One region of the Reinekea thalattae genome, then DNA from elsewhere that is predicted to be linked to it. Evidence: predicted binding sites of a transcription regulator. Region 1 holds the regulator's gene; each other region holds the start of a gene.
What was found. Region 1 encodes sigma-54, which starts transcription at its own class of promoters, with help from an activator protein. Its sites were predicted from a motif close to TGGCACNNNNNTTGCTNT; they were not measured.
Positions count from the first base shown of each region.

Region 2: a site for sigma-54 is predicted at 1,942-1,959, ahead of flgJ (flagellar assembly peptidoglycan hydrolase FlgJ). Genes of this name have one in related genera too.
Region 3: a site for sigma-54 is predicted at 1,785-1,802, ahead of FME95_RS06625 (circularly permuted type 2 ATP-grasp protein). Genes of this name have one in related genera too.
Region 4: a site for sigma-54 is predicted at 1,868-1,885, ahead of hpxO (FAD-dependent urate hydroxylase HpxO). Genes of this name have one in related genera too.

Region 1 covers NZ_VKAD01000002.1:400,689-404,888, reverse strand. Annotated here, with positions in the region: gene lptB (LPS export ABC transporter ATP-binding protein) at 1-708, shown strand, start outside; gene FME95_RS12230 (RNA polymerase factor sigma-54) at 752-2,260, shown strand; gene hpf (ribosome hibernation-promoting factor, HPF/YfiA family) at 2,515-2,814, shown strand; gene FME95_RS12220 (PTS sugar transporter subunit IIA) at 2,823-3,275, shown strand; gene rapZ (RNase adapter RapZ) at 3,304-4,176, shown strand; gene FME95_RS12210 (HPr family phosphocarrier protein) at 4,173-4,200, shown strand, end outside.
Region 2 covers NZ_VKAD01000001.1:265,795-269,994, reverse strand. Annotated here, with positions in the region: gene flgK (flagellar hook-associated protein FlgK) at 1-849, opposite strand, end outside; gene flgJ (flagellar assembly peptidoglycan hydrolase FlgJ) at 860-1,882, opposite strand; gene FME95_RS01310 (flagellar basal body P-ring protein FlgI) at 2,047-3,132, opposite strand; gene flgH (flagellar basal body L-ring protein FlgH) at 3,178-3,867, opposite strand; gene flgG (flagellar basal-body rod protein FlgG) at 3,894-4,200, opposite strand, start outside.
Region 3 covers NZ_VKAD01000001.1:1,444,029-1,448,228, reverse strand. Annotated here, with positions in the region: gene FME95_RS06630 (alpha-E domain-containing protein) at 1-159, opposite strand, end outside; gene FME95_RS06625 (circularly permuted type 2 ATP-grasp protein) at 162-1,616, opposite strand; gene FME95_RS06620 (tetratricopeptide repeat-containing sulfotransferase family protein) at 1,907-3,292, opposite strand; gene FME95_RS06615 (tetratricopeptide repeat protein) at 3,310-3,588, opposite strand; gene FME95_RS06610 (tetratricopeptide repeat-containing sulfotransferase family protein) at 3,585-4,200, opposite strand, start outside.
Region 4 covers NZ_VKAD01000001.1:2,227,353-2,231,552, reverse strand. Annotated here, with positions in the region: gene FME95_RS10245 (glutamine amidotransferase-related protein) at 96-803, shown strand; gene FME95_RS10240 (SDR family NAD(P)-dependent oxidoreductase) at 833-1,543, opposite strand; gene hpxO (FAD-dependent urate hydroxylase HpxO) at 1,952-3,109, shown strand; gene FME95_RS10230 (NAD-dependent succinate-semialdehyde dehydrogenase) at 3,215-4,200, opposite strand, start outside.

The sequences.
Region 1 (4,200 bases):
CGTAACCTAGCCAAAAGCTATAAAAAGCGCCCCGTTGTGGTTGATGTCAGCATTGAAGTAGAAGCCGCTCAAATTGTTGGCTTACTCGGCCCTAATGGTGCCGGTAAGACTACCTGTTTTTATATGATCGTTGGTCTCGTGACTCTCGACCAAGGCACCGTGACCATCGATGGTCAAGCCATTTCAAAATTACCTATGCATGCTCGAGCCAAAAAAGGCATTGGTTATTTACCACAAGACGCGTCCATCTTTAGAAAGCTGTCTGTTGAAAACAATATTTTATCGGTATTGGAAACACGTAAGGACTTAACCAAGCAACAACAAAAGGAACAATTAGAAAGCCTATTAAATGAATTCAACGTCACCCATATTCGCAAGAGCCTAGGAATGGCACTGTCAGGTGGTGAGCGCAGGCGAGTTGAAATTGCACGTGCACTGGCGACTGAGCCAAAAGTTCTTTTATTGGATGAACCCTTTGCGGGTGTTGATCCAATTTCGGTCGGTGATATCAAAGAAATCATCTACCACTTACAGAAACGCGGTATCGCCGTACTGATTACCGATCACAATGTTCGAGAAACCTTAGACATTTGTGAAAAAGCCTATATCGTCGGCAATGGTCACATCATTGCTGAAGGGACTGCTGAAGAAGTGCTCAGTAATAGGACGGTACGCGAGGTATACTTAGGTGATAATTTCACACTGTAAATAGGCATGGCCACGGCCTGCAATGAATGAGTAAAAAGCCAGTATGAAGACGTCTTTACAGATAAAAATGGGCCAACAGCTGACCATGACACCTCAGCTGCAACAGGCCATTAAATTATTGCAACTCTCGACACTAGACTTGCAACAAGAAATCCAGCAGGCGTTGGATACCAACCCTATGCTGGAAGTAAAAGAAGACGAAGTCGCTTCCGCCAATGATGTCGCCAATCAAAACGCATCAAATGAACAAAGCCATTCAGAACCTGCCGAAAAAGCCAACGAAGCACCAGATCAATCAACACAAGAACTTTCGGTGCAAGAAACCATTCCTGACGAACTGGCTGTCGACAGCTCTTGGGACGATATCTATACCCATACGCCGACCAGTCATGGTATTGCTTCTGCCGACGATGATTACAATCTCGAAAACATCTACGGCTCGACAGACTCATTAATCGATCATCTTAATTGGCAACTTAACCTCACTCCGATGTCGGATAAAGACCGCATCATAGCCGAAGCCATCTTAGAAAGCGTCGACGAAAAGGGTTACCTTTCTACCGGTATTGAAGATATTTTTGAAGGCTTACAAGAAGGCCTTTCCAGTGAAGAAGACCCACTTGATACCGACGAAGTTGACGCCGTCCTGCACCGCTTACAACAGTTTGATCCACCGGGTGTCTGTGCTGCGAACTTGGCCGACTGTTTAGCAATTCAATTAAAGCAGTTACCTGCTGAAACGCCTTATCGTGATGTTGCCATTAAAGTCGTTGAAAACCATATCGAGCTATTAGGCACCAAAGACTTTGCACAACTCATGCGTAAACTGCGAATTAAAGAAGCAGAGCTTAGAGAAGTCTTTTTACTGATTCAAACGCTTAACCCACACCCAGGTGCGTCTGTTGAATCCAGTAAATCTGAATATGTCATTCCGGATGTTATTGTCTCGAAAGATATAGAAAACAATCGTTGGTTGGTCGAGCTGAATCCAGAAATTGCGCCAAAACTCAAGGTCAACTCGTCTTACGCCTCAATGGTCAAGCGAGCCGATAACTCAACCGACAACACCTACTTAAAAGATCACTTACAAGAAGCCAAGTGGTTTATTAAGAGCTTGCAAAGTCGAAACGAAACCTTACTAAAGGTCGCAACCACCATTGTTGAGCATCAACGTAACTTCTTAGAGTACGGCGACGAAGCTATGAAACCTCTGGTGTTGCACGACATTGCCGAAGCGGTCGGCATGCACGAATCAACCATTTCTCGTGTCACTACACAAAAATACATGCATACGCCTCGTGGCCTGTATGAGTTGAAGTATTTCTTCAGTAGCCACGTCAGCACCGACTCTGGCGGTGAATGTTCAAGTACTGCGATTCGAGCACTGATTAAAAAATTAATTGCCGCTGAAAACCCACGTAAGCCTTTAAGCGATTCAAAAATCGCTACCTTACTGGGCGAGCAAGGTATCCAAGTGGCGCGGCGCACCATTGCTAAATACCGCGAAGCAATGAACATTCCTCCGTCAAACGAACGTAAGAGTTTAATTTAAATGCAAAAATAATGGCTATATCGCTTGATGTTTTCTAACGCAACAGCAATATTTATAGGTAGGTCCTGTTAAACGAAGAAGTCAGTAAGTTATCGCTGACATCTCACTTCTAACAAATACAGTTGTATAACGGCTAATAGCATCAGTTGTTAGTCGAATGGGTCTCTTACTCAGTAAGCGATCTACATGGCACATCTAACAGGTCACTGACCCGTTAAGAGCCTGCCAAAACTGCAATAATAAAGGAGCAGCCTATGCAAGTTAATATTAGCGGACACCACGTCGAAGTTACTGAATCTCTACATAACTACGTTTCAAGCAAACTAGATAAATTGGAACGTCACTTCGACCAGATGGGTAATATTCAAATAACGCTAAGTGTTGAAAAAGAAAGACAAAAGGCCGAAGCATCCATTAACGTAAAAGGAGGCCAAGTACACGCTGATGCTGTTCACGATGACCTCTACGCCGCGATCGATCTACTCAACGACAAACTAGATCGGCAACTCATTAAGCGCAAAGAAAAAAACATTGCGCACAAACAGGGAAATTAACTGCTTAAATGATTCAACTGAGTCAAATACTGAGCGCCGAACAAACCTATATGGAAAGTTTTGGCGCCAGTAAAAAACGCATCCTCCAAACCATCGCCGAGCGTCTATCTTCGACGCTCGACGGCGTTTCAGAACTCGATCTTTTTGATCAATTAATTGCGCGTGAGCGATTAGGCAGTACAGGAATTGGTTCTGGCTTTGCTGTGCCTCACTGTCGTTTAGAAGGCCTTACCTCACCGGTTGCGGCTCTGATAAAAATACCTGAGGCTGTCGATTTTGATTCTATCGACAAACAGCAGGTAGACCTTATCTTCGCTTTAGTGGTGCCTGTTGAAGCCACCGATGATCACCTTCAACTGCTGGCCAGTGTGGTCGAGCAAGTTAGCAATCCTGAAGCCTTGGCTAATATTAAAAGCAGCCAAACACCTCTAGACTTATACAATCACTTTATTGGAAACTAACCTCACCAGTAACCGATTGGGCAATCACATGACGTCGACAGACTTTCGTTTGATCTTAATCAGCGGTCGTTCAGGCTCGGGCAAATCTACCGTGCTCAACAGCCTAGAAGACGCCGGTTATAACTGTATTGATAACCTACCGCCAGCGCTTTTACCGGAACTCATCAACTGGATGTCGAGCAATCCAAACAGCCGCAAAGCCGCGGTCTGTATTGATGCACGTAATTCCACCGACAGCATCAGTACTCTACCGGCGATACTGCAAAACATCAGCAGCTCCGTTGCAGTGGAAGTGGTGTTTTTAGATGCTGACGACTCTATTTTATTACAGCGCTTCAGTGCTACTCGGCGTAAACACCCACTGACAGATCAGTCACACTCTTTAGCCGAAGCGATTGAGAGCGAGACCAAACTTCTCGGACCTATCGCCAGCTGTTGTAATTTACGTATTGATACCAGTGCGCTATCGGTGCAAGACTTACGTTTGCAGATCAAGCAGCAACTGATTGAAAAGCCGACCGGCCTAGCCTTGCAATTTATGAGCTTCGGCTTTAAACACGGGCTTCCGAAAGATACCGATTTAGTCTTTGATGTACGCTGCCTGCCAAACCCCTATTGGGATAAGAACTTGCGCCAGTTCACCGGCAAAGACCAACCCATTCAGGCATTCTTAGAAAAAGAAGCCTCAGTGAATTTAATGTATCAAGATATTTTTAATTACATGCAGCGTTGGTTACCGGAGTACGAAAAAAACCAGCGCAGCTATCTGACTGTAGCCATTGGCTGTACCGGCGGTCAGCATCGATCAGTCTATTTAGCCGAGCGGCTGTTTGCAGCCTTCCAAACAGACTACGCATCGATCCAGATTAGACACCGAGATTTAGGGCAGGACACCGATTGATTGAGCAAACCATTACCATCATTA
Region 2 (4,200 bases), on a different contig from region 1:
ACGAAAATCGATCATGCCGGCAATCGAGCCACCACTAATGTCATCGGTAATATCAACTCGACTGGTCGCGCCAACGTAAGTAATACCCATCTGAGTTGGATCAGACTCCGAGGCTGTGGCCTCGATAGAATAGGAGGTCACACCGAGTACTAAGGCCTGGCCACTACCAATAGAAATATTGTAACCGCCGTCGACTTCATCAACATCGACATCAATATAACTGCTCAGTTCTAAAACCGCTTGGTCACGCGCATCGAGTAGGTCATTCGCATCTAACCCTGTTGCTGAACCAGCTGAAGACATAATTTGCTGGTTCAACAACGCAATGGTTTCTGCCAGAGAATTTACTTCTTTTGCCGATGCGGCGATTTGGCTATCTAAAGTCGTTTCTATATCGTTGAGATAATCGGCAACCATATTAAATTGAGCCGACAAACTTTCGGCCTCACCGATTAGCACTTCTCTTGATGGAATATAAGCAGGGTTTTCTGCTGCCGTTTGCAAGGCAGCAAAAAACTGATCCATAGAGGATTGTAACCCAGTAGAGTCGGTAGAAATTAGCGTATCAACTTGCTCAATTAATTCGCGGTAGGTTTCAAGATCGAAAAAATCCGAAGTATCCGAGCGTAATTGAACAGTTAAAAATTCATCGGTTATACGAGTAATATCAACAACGTCTGCGCCAGTACCAATGTAACCAGAGCCGGTATAGAGTGAAATGGATGATGAAACCTCAACCACTTGCCTAGAGTAGCCTTCTGTCTCAGCATTAGAAATATTATTTCCGGTTACCTCTAGCGCAGTTTGAGCGACATTAAGGCCCGATATGGCAGTATTTATCAGACTCATCTATACACTCCTAAAACTCATCGAACCAATCGCTTTGGGCGATGGTAATTATTTTTTCTGCGTACTGAGGATCGGTAGCATAGCCAGCATTTTGTAATTCAGTGACGTAACTAGCATCGTCATCTGCATTTTCAACCGCCGAGTTATAGCGGTCATGCTGCGTTATAAATTGAGCATAATCATCGAATGATTGTTGTGGGTCGCTGTAGGCACGAAAAGGCTCATTGATTTTAATAGCATGGCCATCGATATATTCGGTGGTGAGTGTCGAAGCCGATTCGCCCTGCCAATTATGATTGGCTTTAATACCAAAAAAGTTAAAGCTCGAATCACCCGACTCTGTCTTAATTTGCTTATCACCCCAGCCTGTTTCCAGTGCCGCTTGGGCCACCAAAACTTTAGCTGAAACACCAATCGCATCTGCAGCTTTCTCAGCCAGTGGTAACATTTTTTTAATAAAGTCTTTAGGGCCGTCGAAGTTTAAATATTGCGACAGTGGCGTCACCATATTTGATACTTCATCTCCAGCTGACTTGCTCACATCGCTTGCTTGCTTAGGTGATTCAGTTATGTCGTTTTGGCTGCCGTCAAACAACGAGCTATTTAACTGGATACCTAAACTTTCAATAAAGTCAGACTCTGACTGGCCTTCGCTTTCAACAGACTTACGTTGCATTAGGTTTTGTTCAAAGGGTTCTAAGTCGATGTCCGATAGTTTGACGCGTCCGGTATCTGTTAACTGTTTATAGATAACGTCTGCTAGACCAAAACCACCTTGCTGAGAAAGCGTCAGCGATAGCTGCTCATCATGCATTTGACGATAAAAATCGGTTTCGCTGCTATTGAGAAGATCTGATCGAAGGACGTCGTTTGCCTCACGCATACTCTTTAAAACCATGCCCATAAACATTGATTCAAACTGCTGCGCAACAGCCTTTAATGCTTCAGGATCGTCTTTACGAGCGCCCTGTTTTATCGAGTTCAAGCCTGATAAATCGTTGTAATTAAAGGCGGCATCAAATTGTGCTGTCATGAACATCCTCCGGAAATAAATTGCCGCTATTCGTCAAAAATATCGGTCTTATTATTTATATAGCCAGAGCCGTGCCAGTTTTATAAACGCCTGCAAAAAAGACAATGCTACTCACAACCGGTGGGCCAATAAGATGCTATCAACCACCGGCGTAATGGTTGGTTTTATATAATGATCAGTTCTGCTTTTAATGCACCAGCAGACTTTAGCGCTTCGAGAATTGCCATCAAATCACCTGGCGCTGCACCGACTTCATTAACGGCATTAACAATGTCATTCAAGGTAACCGCAGGGCCAAATAAGAACATCGGTTGATCTTCTTCTTCGATGTCAATTTCTGCGTCCGGTACCACGACAGTTTCACCTGCGGTGAAGCCTTCGGGTTGATTCACTTCGAGGTTATTATCGATTGTGACCGTTAAATCTCCGTGCGTAATGGCAACAGGATCAATAGCAACATGCTGACCTACAACAATGGTTCCGGTTCGGGAATTAATAATCACCTTGGCAGATTCTTCACCCGGAGTAACTTCCAGATTTTCAAGCACACTTAAAAAGCTCACTCGTTGGTTAGCATCGCGCGGTGCTGTCACTCGAATCGACGTAGCATCAAGAGCATAAGCAGAATCTGGCCCTAAAAGATCGGTAATGGTTTCAGCCATGCGTTTTGCAGTTGTAAAATCGGCACGGTGTAGGTTAAAGGTTAGATGATCACCTTGAGAAAAGGACGTTGGTACTGACCGCTCAACCGTTGCGCCATTTGGTATTCGACCTGCACTTTGAATATTCACTTTGATCGATGAGCCATCTTCACCTTCAGCACCAAAGCCGCTGACGATGACACTGCCTTGAGCCAAGGCATAAATATTTCCATCGGCACCGCGTAATGGCGCTAACAATAGACTGCCTCCGCGCAACGAATCGGCATTACCGAGACTCGATACAGTAATATCAATTTGCTGACCTGGTTTAGCAAAGGCCGGTAACGTTGCATGAATACTGACGGCAGCAACATTATCGATATCAGGGTCTTCACCTTCAGGAATGGTGATTCCAAACTGTTCCATCATGTTACGGAAGGTCTGCTCAGTAAAATCGGCATTGTCGCCCGTTCCATCTAAGCCAACGACTAAGCCGTAACCAATAAGCTCGTTACTGCGAACACCTTGCACCGAAGCCAGATCTTTAATTCGATCGGCAACGGCCAAATTAGATAGGCCAATTAACATAATGAATAGCAGTTTTTTCATAATAATGATCTCATTTTAGCGCTGCGTCTGAGTGCTGATTCGTGCCTAAAAAGGTACCCATGGTGAATTAAAGAATGCCGATAACCAGCCCTGCTTCGAGGCATTTTGTAAAGCACCTGAACCGCTGTAAGCAATACGGGCATCGGCCAATTTTTGGCTAGAAACTGTATTGTCTAAATTAATATCATCAGGCCTTAACATGCCTTTAATACGAATGAATTCTGCACCGGTATTCAAGGTAATCCACTTTTCGCCTCGCACTCGAAGCACACCGTTAGGCAGCACTTCAGAAACAGTCACCGTGATATTACCCACCAAAGAGTTAGACTGGTCTGCATCACCTGAGCCACTGAAATCTCGACCACCCTCAACTTGCGCACTCAATGAATTAAAGGGCCCAAAACCGGCTACGGTCGGTGCGGTAATTTCTGCACTGGAACTTTTACTCGATGACGCCGCAGAAGACTTAGAACCTTGCGTGCTTTCATCTAAAAGAACGGTGATGATATCGCCAACGCGACGAGCTTTTTTATCACCATACAAACTTAAACCGTAAGCGTCTGAAAATAACGAACCTCCGGCACCTGGCGGTGGCAATAATGAATCAGACGGAACTGGAGCATATTCAGGGTCGCCTGGTTTTTCTGAACTCGGTAGCGATGCAACTTCCATGCTGCCGCAGCCAGTCAGTAACAACGCATACATGACTGAAAATATCACCAAGTTTTTTTTCATTATCTGCTCCCCTTTACTCATTTTTATTATAAGTTCGAGGTAATAAAGCCAAGCATCGAGTCTGCTGAGCTAATCACTTTTGAATTCATTTCGTAAGAACGCTGAGTCGCAATCATGTCAACCATCTCTTCTACGATTGAAATATTTGAAGACTCTAAAGCGCCTTGAATCAACGAACCAAAACCGTCGATGCTCGGATCACCGACAATAGGATCACCACTGGCATCAGTCTCTTGGAACATGTTATTACCAATGGCTTCCAAGCCGGCATAGTTAATAAAATCAGCGATTTCAATATTACCAATCACTTCACCTAGCGTTTCACCTTCAGAA
Region 3 (4,200 bases), on a different contig from region 1:
GCCACTGATAATTTCGATTAAATTGTACCAAGAAATTTCTATATCCCGAGGTAAGTCAAATAATAGTTCATCATAAACACTGATGAGTCGCGCGGTATTTTCAACTCGTTCTAAATAGCGTGCGCTCCAATAGAGGCGTTCTGCAACTCTTGATAACATAATTATTTAGCCTCCGTATCGACAATCCAGGTATCTTTGCTGCCGCCGCCCTGAGATGAGTTAACCACTAGCGAACCTTTTTTCATGGCGACGCGTGTTAATCCACCGGTAGTCACATGAATATCCTTACCCTGTAAAATAAAAGGTCGAAGATCTAAGTGTCTTGGTTCGAGTGTGCCTTTGGCGACAAGCGTTGGTGAGGTAGACAGTTTTAACGTCGGTTGCGCAATGTAGTTGCGAGGTTTCTTTTTGATTAATTCTGCGAATGTTGCCTGTTCTTTTTTGGTTGAGTGAGGCCCTACAAGCATGCCATAGCCGCCGGACTCGTTAGCGGGTTTAACCACTAATTTATCCAAATTTTCTAATACATAGGCTCGCTGTTCTTCATCCTCGCATAAAAAGGTTTCAACATTTTTTAATATCGGTTCTTCGTTTAAATAGTAACGAATAATGTCTGGAACATAGGCGTAAACTACTTTGTCGTCTGCAACGCCAGCGCCGGGTGCATTCGCCAATGCAACATTGCCTTTGCGCCAAGCGCGCATTAAGCCTGCAACACCCAGCACGGAATCAGAATCGAAAGCTTCTGGGTCTAAAAAGAGATCGTCGATACGGCGATAAATAACATCGACTCTTTCTGGGCCATTAATTGTTTTCATGTAAACACAATCATCGCTAGCCACAAAAAGATCACTGCCTTCAACCAATTCTGTTCCCATCTGTTGGGCTAAAAAAGCATGCTCAAAATAAGCAGAGTTATAGATGCCAGGCGTTAAGACAACGATTTCTGGGTTTTCTATAGCACGAGGAGATAACGAAACTAACGTGTCAAACAGTTGAGAAGTATAGGAATCGATCGGTAGAATATGGTCGTTTTCAAATAGCTCTGGCAATACACGTTTTGTAATGGCGCGATTTTCTAACATGTAAGAGACGCCCGAAGGTACTCTTAAGTTGTCTTCCAAAACATAAAATTCGCCGTCATCGGCGCGTACTAAATCGGTACCGCAAATATGTGCCCAAACGCCGTGAGCTGGAGAAACGCCGACACATTCTGGCCGGAAATTTTTGGAATCTTTAATGATGTGTTCAGGAATGATGCCGTCTTTGATGACGTTTTGATCGTGATATAAATCGTCAATAAAAAGGTTAAGAGCTTTTAAACGTTGTTTTAAACCGGCATCGGCTAAGCGCCAGTCTTTGGCATCGATGGTGCGTGGAACGATATCAAACGGCCAAGCTCTGTCGATATTGCCTTCTTCTGTGTATACCGTAAAGCTGATGCCCATTTCTTGAACGGTTGCTTCAGCCATCAATTTTCTTTTTTCTAATTCGTCTTCCGTTAAGTTATTTAGGTAATGGAATAGCTGCTTGGCAGGTTGCCGAGGTTTTCCTTGTGAATCGATCAGTTCATCAAAAAAATCTTTCGAGTTATAGTGGCTCGTTAAACCTTTCATTAATACCTCGCTTTCTTAGAAAACGCGGGAAGTTCGCCTCATTATTGAACACTGCACTGTTCTAGAGTTGATTGGACGCCCGTTTATGGGAAGTCACCGCATTCCCAGTGTAGAGTTGGATCACTTATCATGCACCGTCTGCATGGGGATAAAGCGTTCGTAAAATATACAGCAAGTATCAAGCCATTTGATGTTTTAAGTCAGCAAATCGATTAGGGTTGAACTGACTATATGATACTTCTTGAACTCTATTCGGTTGCTAATTTGTTTTTAGACAGGAGTCACCAGGGTTAGGATGAATAATAACTTTCGATAAGTGGCTGGAGGTAAGGTTCATAATGTTTCCAGCGTTTTACTGAGTCCTTATAGATAGGCTTATTAACTTGATTTTGACTGGCAGTTTTAACAACCCGCTTATTATTATAAAACTCGACGCAATGGTCTTCCCAATCTAGTCCGCAAAAATTAATAAGCTCGCGTGCGTATGTTTCTACGTCTTCAACAAGTGATTCGTATTGCAGGCTGTATATAAAATCATTCGGTAGAATACTCTTCCAGTGCTGCATAATATCATCACATTGTCGGCAGTAAGTACCTAGTTCTGTTAAGTTGTAAGCGTAAGCGATAGGTTCACTGAATTTCAGAGTATAAATGGATACGCAGGTGTCAATAGGGTCGCGCATAGCATGTATGACTTTGGCGTGAGGAAATAGTTGATATATAAGCCCGACATAGAGTGCGTTCCCTGGTAATTTATTGACGATTTTTTTTGCTTTTGGGTAGCGATTTTTTAAGCGCTCAAGGTAGCGCTGTTGAATTGTCGTGAGTTGGGCGTCCGTTGCGTTCATTAACCAATTTAAATCCGGCGACTCTCCAGTTTTTTGTAGTTCTAAAATAGTATCTTGAAGATCAGTAAGTTCGCCAGCTCCCGATATTTGAGAGTGAGAATCTAAAATTTGTTCTGTCAGTGTTGTACCAGATCGAGGCATGCCGACGATAAAGATAGGAGTATCATCGTGAGTGATATCGAGATTTCGGTGTGAAATTGATTCGCTATATTGACCTTTTAGTAATTCAAAAAACTCTAAAAAGTCACCGCTATCGGTTTTAAAGGTTTTGCGATGCAGCTGGTTTGCAATATCAAAAGCTTCGAATGCGAGCTTATAGTTTTTTAAATCTTGATAGACTTTGCCTAATGTAAACCAGTAATCAACTTGGTCCTCAATTGAGTAGCGATGAATGTTAGGGTTTATTTTTTCAAGTATCTCTATATGAGGGTCGCCGTCGGTATATTTTTTTAACCGAGAAAGGTTTCGATGCGCACTTAAATTATCTGGATTTAATGTAATAATACTTTCAAACTGCTTAGTCGCTTCTTCTATATTACCCTCCGTAAGTTCTAAGGTCGCAAGATTTAGATGGGCTTTGAATCGATTAGGGTCAAGCCTAATAGCGTTTAGGTAGTTTTCTCTAGCTAGGTCATGGCGGTCTAAGTTTCCATAGGCGCTGCCTAAATTGATGTAGGCTTGAACCATGTTTGGGTCAAGTTCAATAGATTTTTTGAAGAGCTCGGCTGCCTGTTCAAATTCTTTCTCACCTAAAAATGCAGTACCGTAGTAAAAATGAGTAACGGCTTTTTCCGGGTCATACCTAACAGCGTACTCACCATGTAGCAAAGCTTTTTTTGTATCGCCTAGCTCACTAGCGATTTTAGAAAGCGTGCAATGGTATTGCGCATTTTTTTATCAAAGTGTGCTGCTTTACTAATAAATCGAATAGCGATGTCAGGTCGTTTAAAGTGATAGGCAATCATTCCTAGATGAAACCAGCCTTCAGCCACTTCAGGATGCTTTATCAAAAGCTCTTTATAAACAGTTTCAGCTAAATCGAACTTACCTGCCTGTTGTAACTCAGCGCCTTTGGCAAGTTCTTTCTCGATGTAGCTCGATATATTTCTCTGGTTAAGAGTCATAAGTTGTAATCAATTTCAGTATTGTAGGCGTCGATCATCGGCTGAATGTAGGGTTCATACTTTTTCCAGGATTTAATCGATGTTGTGTAAATTGGTTTAGTGACCTGGTGTTGGCTGGCGGTTTTTACTTTTCTCTTATGATTATAGAACTTCACGCAATTTTGCTCCCATTCTAACTCGCAAAAATCGATAAGTTTTTTTGCTTCATTTTCAAGGTTGTTAACTAGGCTTTCGTATTCAATGCGATAGTAAAAATTATCAGGTAAATTATTGCTCCAATATAGACCAAGGTTATCTAATATTCTGCAGTATACCCCTAGCTCTTCCATGTCGTACGCAAATGGTTGCGGTTCGTTAAAAAGAAGCTTGTAATTAGACATGCAAGTGTCCATAGGGTCGCGTAATGAATGTATTATTTTTGCATTTGGAAATATCTTATATATCAGCGCTACGTTAAAAATATTATTCGGTAGCTTATTTACAAGTCTCTCACTAACTGAATTTTTATACTTAATAGAGTTAATGTATTGCTCTCCTATAAGATTTAGGTCTTCATTGGTTGCTGATTTTAAAAATTCTAAATAATTAATACCTTTTTTACTCAGAACGGTA
Region 4 (4,200 bases), on a different contig from region 1:
ACCCAATAATGTAAAGTATTCAATCACAAACGCTTGTCGTCCCCATCCTAGTTCATCGGCGCGTCAGCGATCACCAGCCAGAGGTAGAGCAAGGTATGAAAGTAGGAATTATTGTTTGTGGCTTCGTTGACCCCAAATTAGCAAGCCATCATGGTCAGTACGCCGATATGATTCAGGCGACGTTGTCGCCGCATGGCGACTTTAGCTTCCAGCTTTATGATGCCTTAGCACAACAGCTGCCCAATCCAATAGACGACTGCGACGGCTATATTCTGACCGGCAGCGTACATGATGCGCACAGCGACGAAGACTGGGTGTTAAACCTGATCGACTGGCTGCAAAAATGCGATGCTAAGCGCACCAAGCTCGTGGGCATCTGCTTTGGTCACCAAATCATTATGCGTGCTTTAGGCGGCACGGTTGAGCGCTCAAATAAAGGCTGGGGCATCGGCCTGAGTAACAATGAAGTCATCCAAAAGCCTGACTGGATGACGCCAGACAAAAACAATATCCACATTCTAGTCAGCCATCAGGATCAGGTGACTGAGCTGCCTGCTGAGGTTGAGACCTTAGCGACCAGTGACTTTTGCCCAGCCTACATGTTGGCTAAAGACGAACACATCATAACGATTCAAGGCCATCCTGAGTTTTCAGTTAAATTTATTGAAGACGTTATCCAGATGCGTAACGAATTAGGCGTGTTCGATGATGCTCTGTATGAACAAGGCATTGAATCTTTACGAAATAATGCTGCCGATTCAGATACGGTGATGCGCTGGATTGCTCGATTCTTAACGCATTAACACCTCATAGCAGACCAGTACATCCGTAATTACCAGTCGATACGCGTGCCATCGTAAGCTAACAGCTGACCGGTTTGCTCGCTGCTGGTTTGTTCAATGAGACGTAATAAACACTGTGCAACATAGGTCGCTGTAAACAGTTTTCCGTTCGGCACGCTTTTTTGAAACGGCTGCGACAACGCAGTGTCAGTCGTGCCAGGATGGAAGGCAAAAATACAGCTGTTTGGTTGTGTTCGTTGCCACTCAACCGCTATGGTTTTCACCGCCATGTTCAGTGCAGCCTTAGCACTGCGATAACTGATCCAACCGCCTAATTGATTATCTGTAATGCTGCCAATACGCGCAGAAAACGACACCAACACGCCTCGGCCACTGGCCTTAAGATGTTTAGAAAAATGCTTTGCCAGCAATAAGGTCGGTACGGTATTGGCGGTAATATTTTGAATAAAAAAGTCTGTGTCGAACTGGCTCACCGACTTTTCTGGCCGATGATTTTCTGACCATAAAAAGCCTGTCGCACAAATGATCAAATCAAACGAGGCAACCGCTTGAGCAAGTTCAAGCAGTGAATCTTCAACAGCAAAGTCGACTTGCCACCACTGAACACCTGCAGCTATTGAATCAGTAGCAATTTCAGTGCGATAGGTTGCGTGTATTTGCGCTTCTGGGTACTCGATTTGGCATTGCTGTATTAACGCCCGACCGATACCTCCAGAGCCGCCTGCAATCAGTATATTCAACAGCGTGTCCTTTTTTTGTTATCTGGCTGAACCAGCTAATAGCAGCTGACATTATCATTTAATACGCTAATTGATGGTGAAGAGTTCACCACTTTCGCGCCAAAACAGTGAAGCCTATCGCCAAAACCAACTCTAATGGTGCAAGCTGAGGCTAGTTGTGTATCTTGGTCGATAACTTGGCTACCGCCTACTACTCCGCTTTTGCTGGATTAGCACAACAGCCTTAAAGCCTCGCCATAACCTGACCGGTTGCACAACTATTTAGTATTCGGTAATGTCGTCAGGTCAATCATTCATGCAATCAGTAGGGCTCAATGATAAAGATGGCCCTGTTAATGCTTTGATAAAATGAATCTTTTTACAGTGTGCAAATGGCGCGGTACCTAAACCCCGCCTCATAGGATGAATATGAAAGTAATTATTATTGGTGCAGGAATGGGTGGCCTTTGTGCTGGTATTGCCCTAAAAAACATTGGTTATCAGGTCAAAATCTTCGAAAAGGTCGAAGAGATCAAGCCAGTTGGCGCAGCCTTGTCGCTTTGGTCTAATGGCGTTAAGTGCCTTAACTATCTAGGGCTAACAGAACAGGTTGCAAAGCTGGGCGGACAGATGGACAGCCTAGCTTATCTTGAAGGCGACTCTGGTGACGTTATGACTCAGTTCAGCCTTGAACCTCTGTATAAAGAAGCCGGCCAGCGCGCTTATCCGGTTTCGCGAACCGAACTTCAAGCCATGCTTTTAGAAGAGTTTGGCGCTGAAGACGTCACCCTAGGTGCCGAACTTGTAGATCTTAGCGAAGACAACGGTGTGGTTACGGCAAACTTTGCTGGCGGCCATGTCGAAACTGGAGATTTACTGATTGGTTCAGACGGATCTCATTCTATCGTTCGCCCTTATGTCCTGGGCAGCAACACAGAACGTCGTTACGCTGGCTATGTTAACTGGAATGGTCTGGTCGAAATTGATGAAGCTATTGCGCCAGCCACCCAATGGACAACCTTTGTTGGCGAAGGCAAACGTGTCTCTCTGATGCCGATTGGTGAAAATCGCTTTTATTTCTTCTTTGATGTGCCATTACCACAAGGCCTAGCCAACGAGCGCGAAAACTACAAAACACAGCTAAAAGAATACTTCACTGGCTGGGCGAAACCGGTACAGGACCTAATTGATCGGATCGACCCAGAACGCACCAACCGTGTCGAAATTTGCGATGTTGAACCCTTTAGCAACTGGACTCGTGGCCGTGTCGCGCTATTAGGTGATGCCGGTCATGGCACCACACCCGATATCGGCCAAGGCGGTTGCATGGCAATGGAAGACGCGGTCTTTTTAGCCATTGCTCTACAAACAAACACCTATGGTGTTGAAGATGCGCTAGTACGCTATCAAAACAAACGCGCGCCACGCGCCAACGAACTGGTATTGCGTGCTCGTAGCCGTTGTGATGTCACCCATATGAAAGATAAGCAGGTTACTCTGAATTGGTACAACGAGTTGCGCCAAGAAGACGGTAGCAACATTACCAAGGGGATTCTGTCTAATATTTTTGGCAGCCCACTGGACTAGGAACCAACCGCGATAGCAACTAGAACTAGCTTGCTCTAAATAATCAAAAAACCGCCTAGCTGGCGGTTTTTTTTGATGCTCGCTTACTTGATTTTCTTAGGCTGACTAACTTAAACCACCTAAGCAAATATATTTAATTTCGACATATTCATCGATGCCGTATTTAGAACCTTCACGGCCACTGCCGGATTCTTTTACACCGCCAAACGGCGCCACCTCACTGGAGATAAGCCCTTCATTGACGCCAACAATGCCGTACTCCAAGGCTTCAGAAACCCGCCAAATACGCGCCATGTTTTCAGAGTAAAAATAGGATGCCAAACCAAAGGGCGTATCGTTTGCCATATCAATGGCTTCCTGTTCTGAATTAAAACGAAACAGCGGCGCGACGGGGCCAAAAATTTCGGAAGAAAAGATAGTCATATCATCGGTGACATCTGTCAGCACCGTTGGCTGGAAAAACTGCGCACCAACATCGCTGGCTGTCGTACCACCAATTAAAATTTTGGCGCCGTTAGCAACCGCTTGCTCAACCAGCTGTTGTACCTTATCGATAGCGGCGGGATTAATCAGCGGGCCAATCGTCGTGTTTTCACTGAAACCATCGGCGGTTTTAAACTGTTTAACACGTTCGGCTAATTTTTCTGCAAAGGCATCATAAACGCCGTCTTGCACTAAAATTCGATTAGCACAAACACAGGTTTGGCCAGCATTGCGATATTTTGAAGCCAGCAAACCATCGACAGCGGCATCTAAATCGGCATCATCAAAAACAATAAAGGGCGCGTTACCACCTAATTCCATCGAGGTACGTTTAACGGTTTGTGCACACTGAGATAACAACAACTTACCCACCGGCGTTGACCCAGTGAAACTCAGTTTACGCACCGCAGTGTGACCGGTCAGCACACCGCCAATGGCTTTGGAATCTTTACCCGTAACAACATTCAACACCCCAGCAGGAATGCCCGCCTGGTCTGCTAGTTCGGCTAACGCTAGTGCACACAAAGGCGTTTCTTCCGACGGTTTAATAACAATGGTACAACCTGCGGCCAGTGCCGGGGCCGCCTTACGCGTAATCATCGCAATCG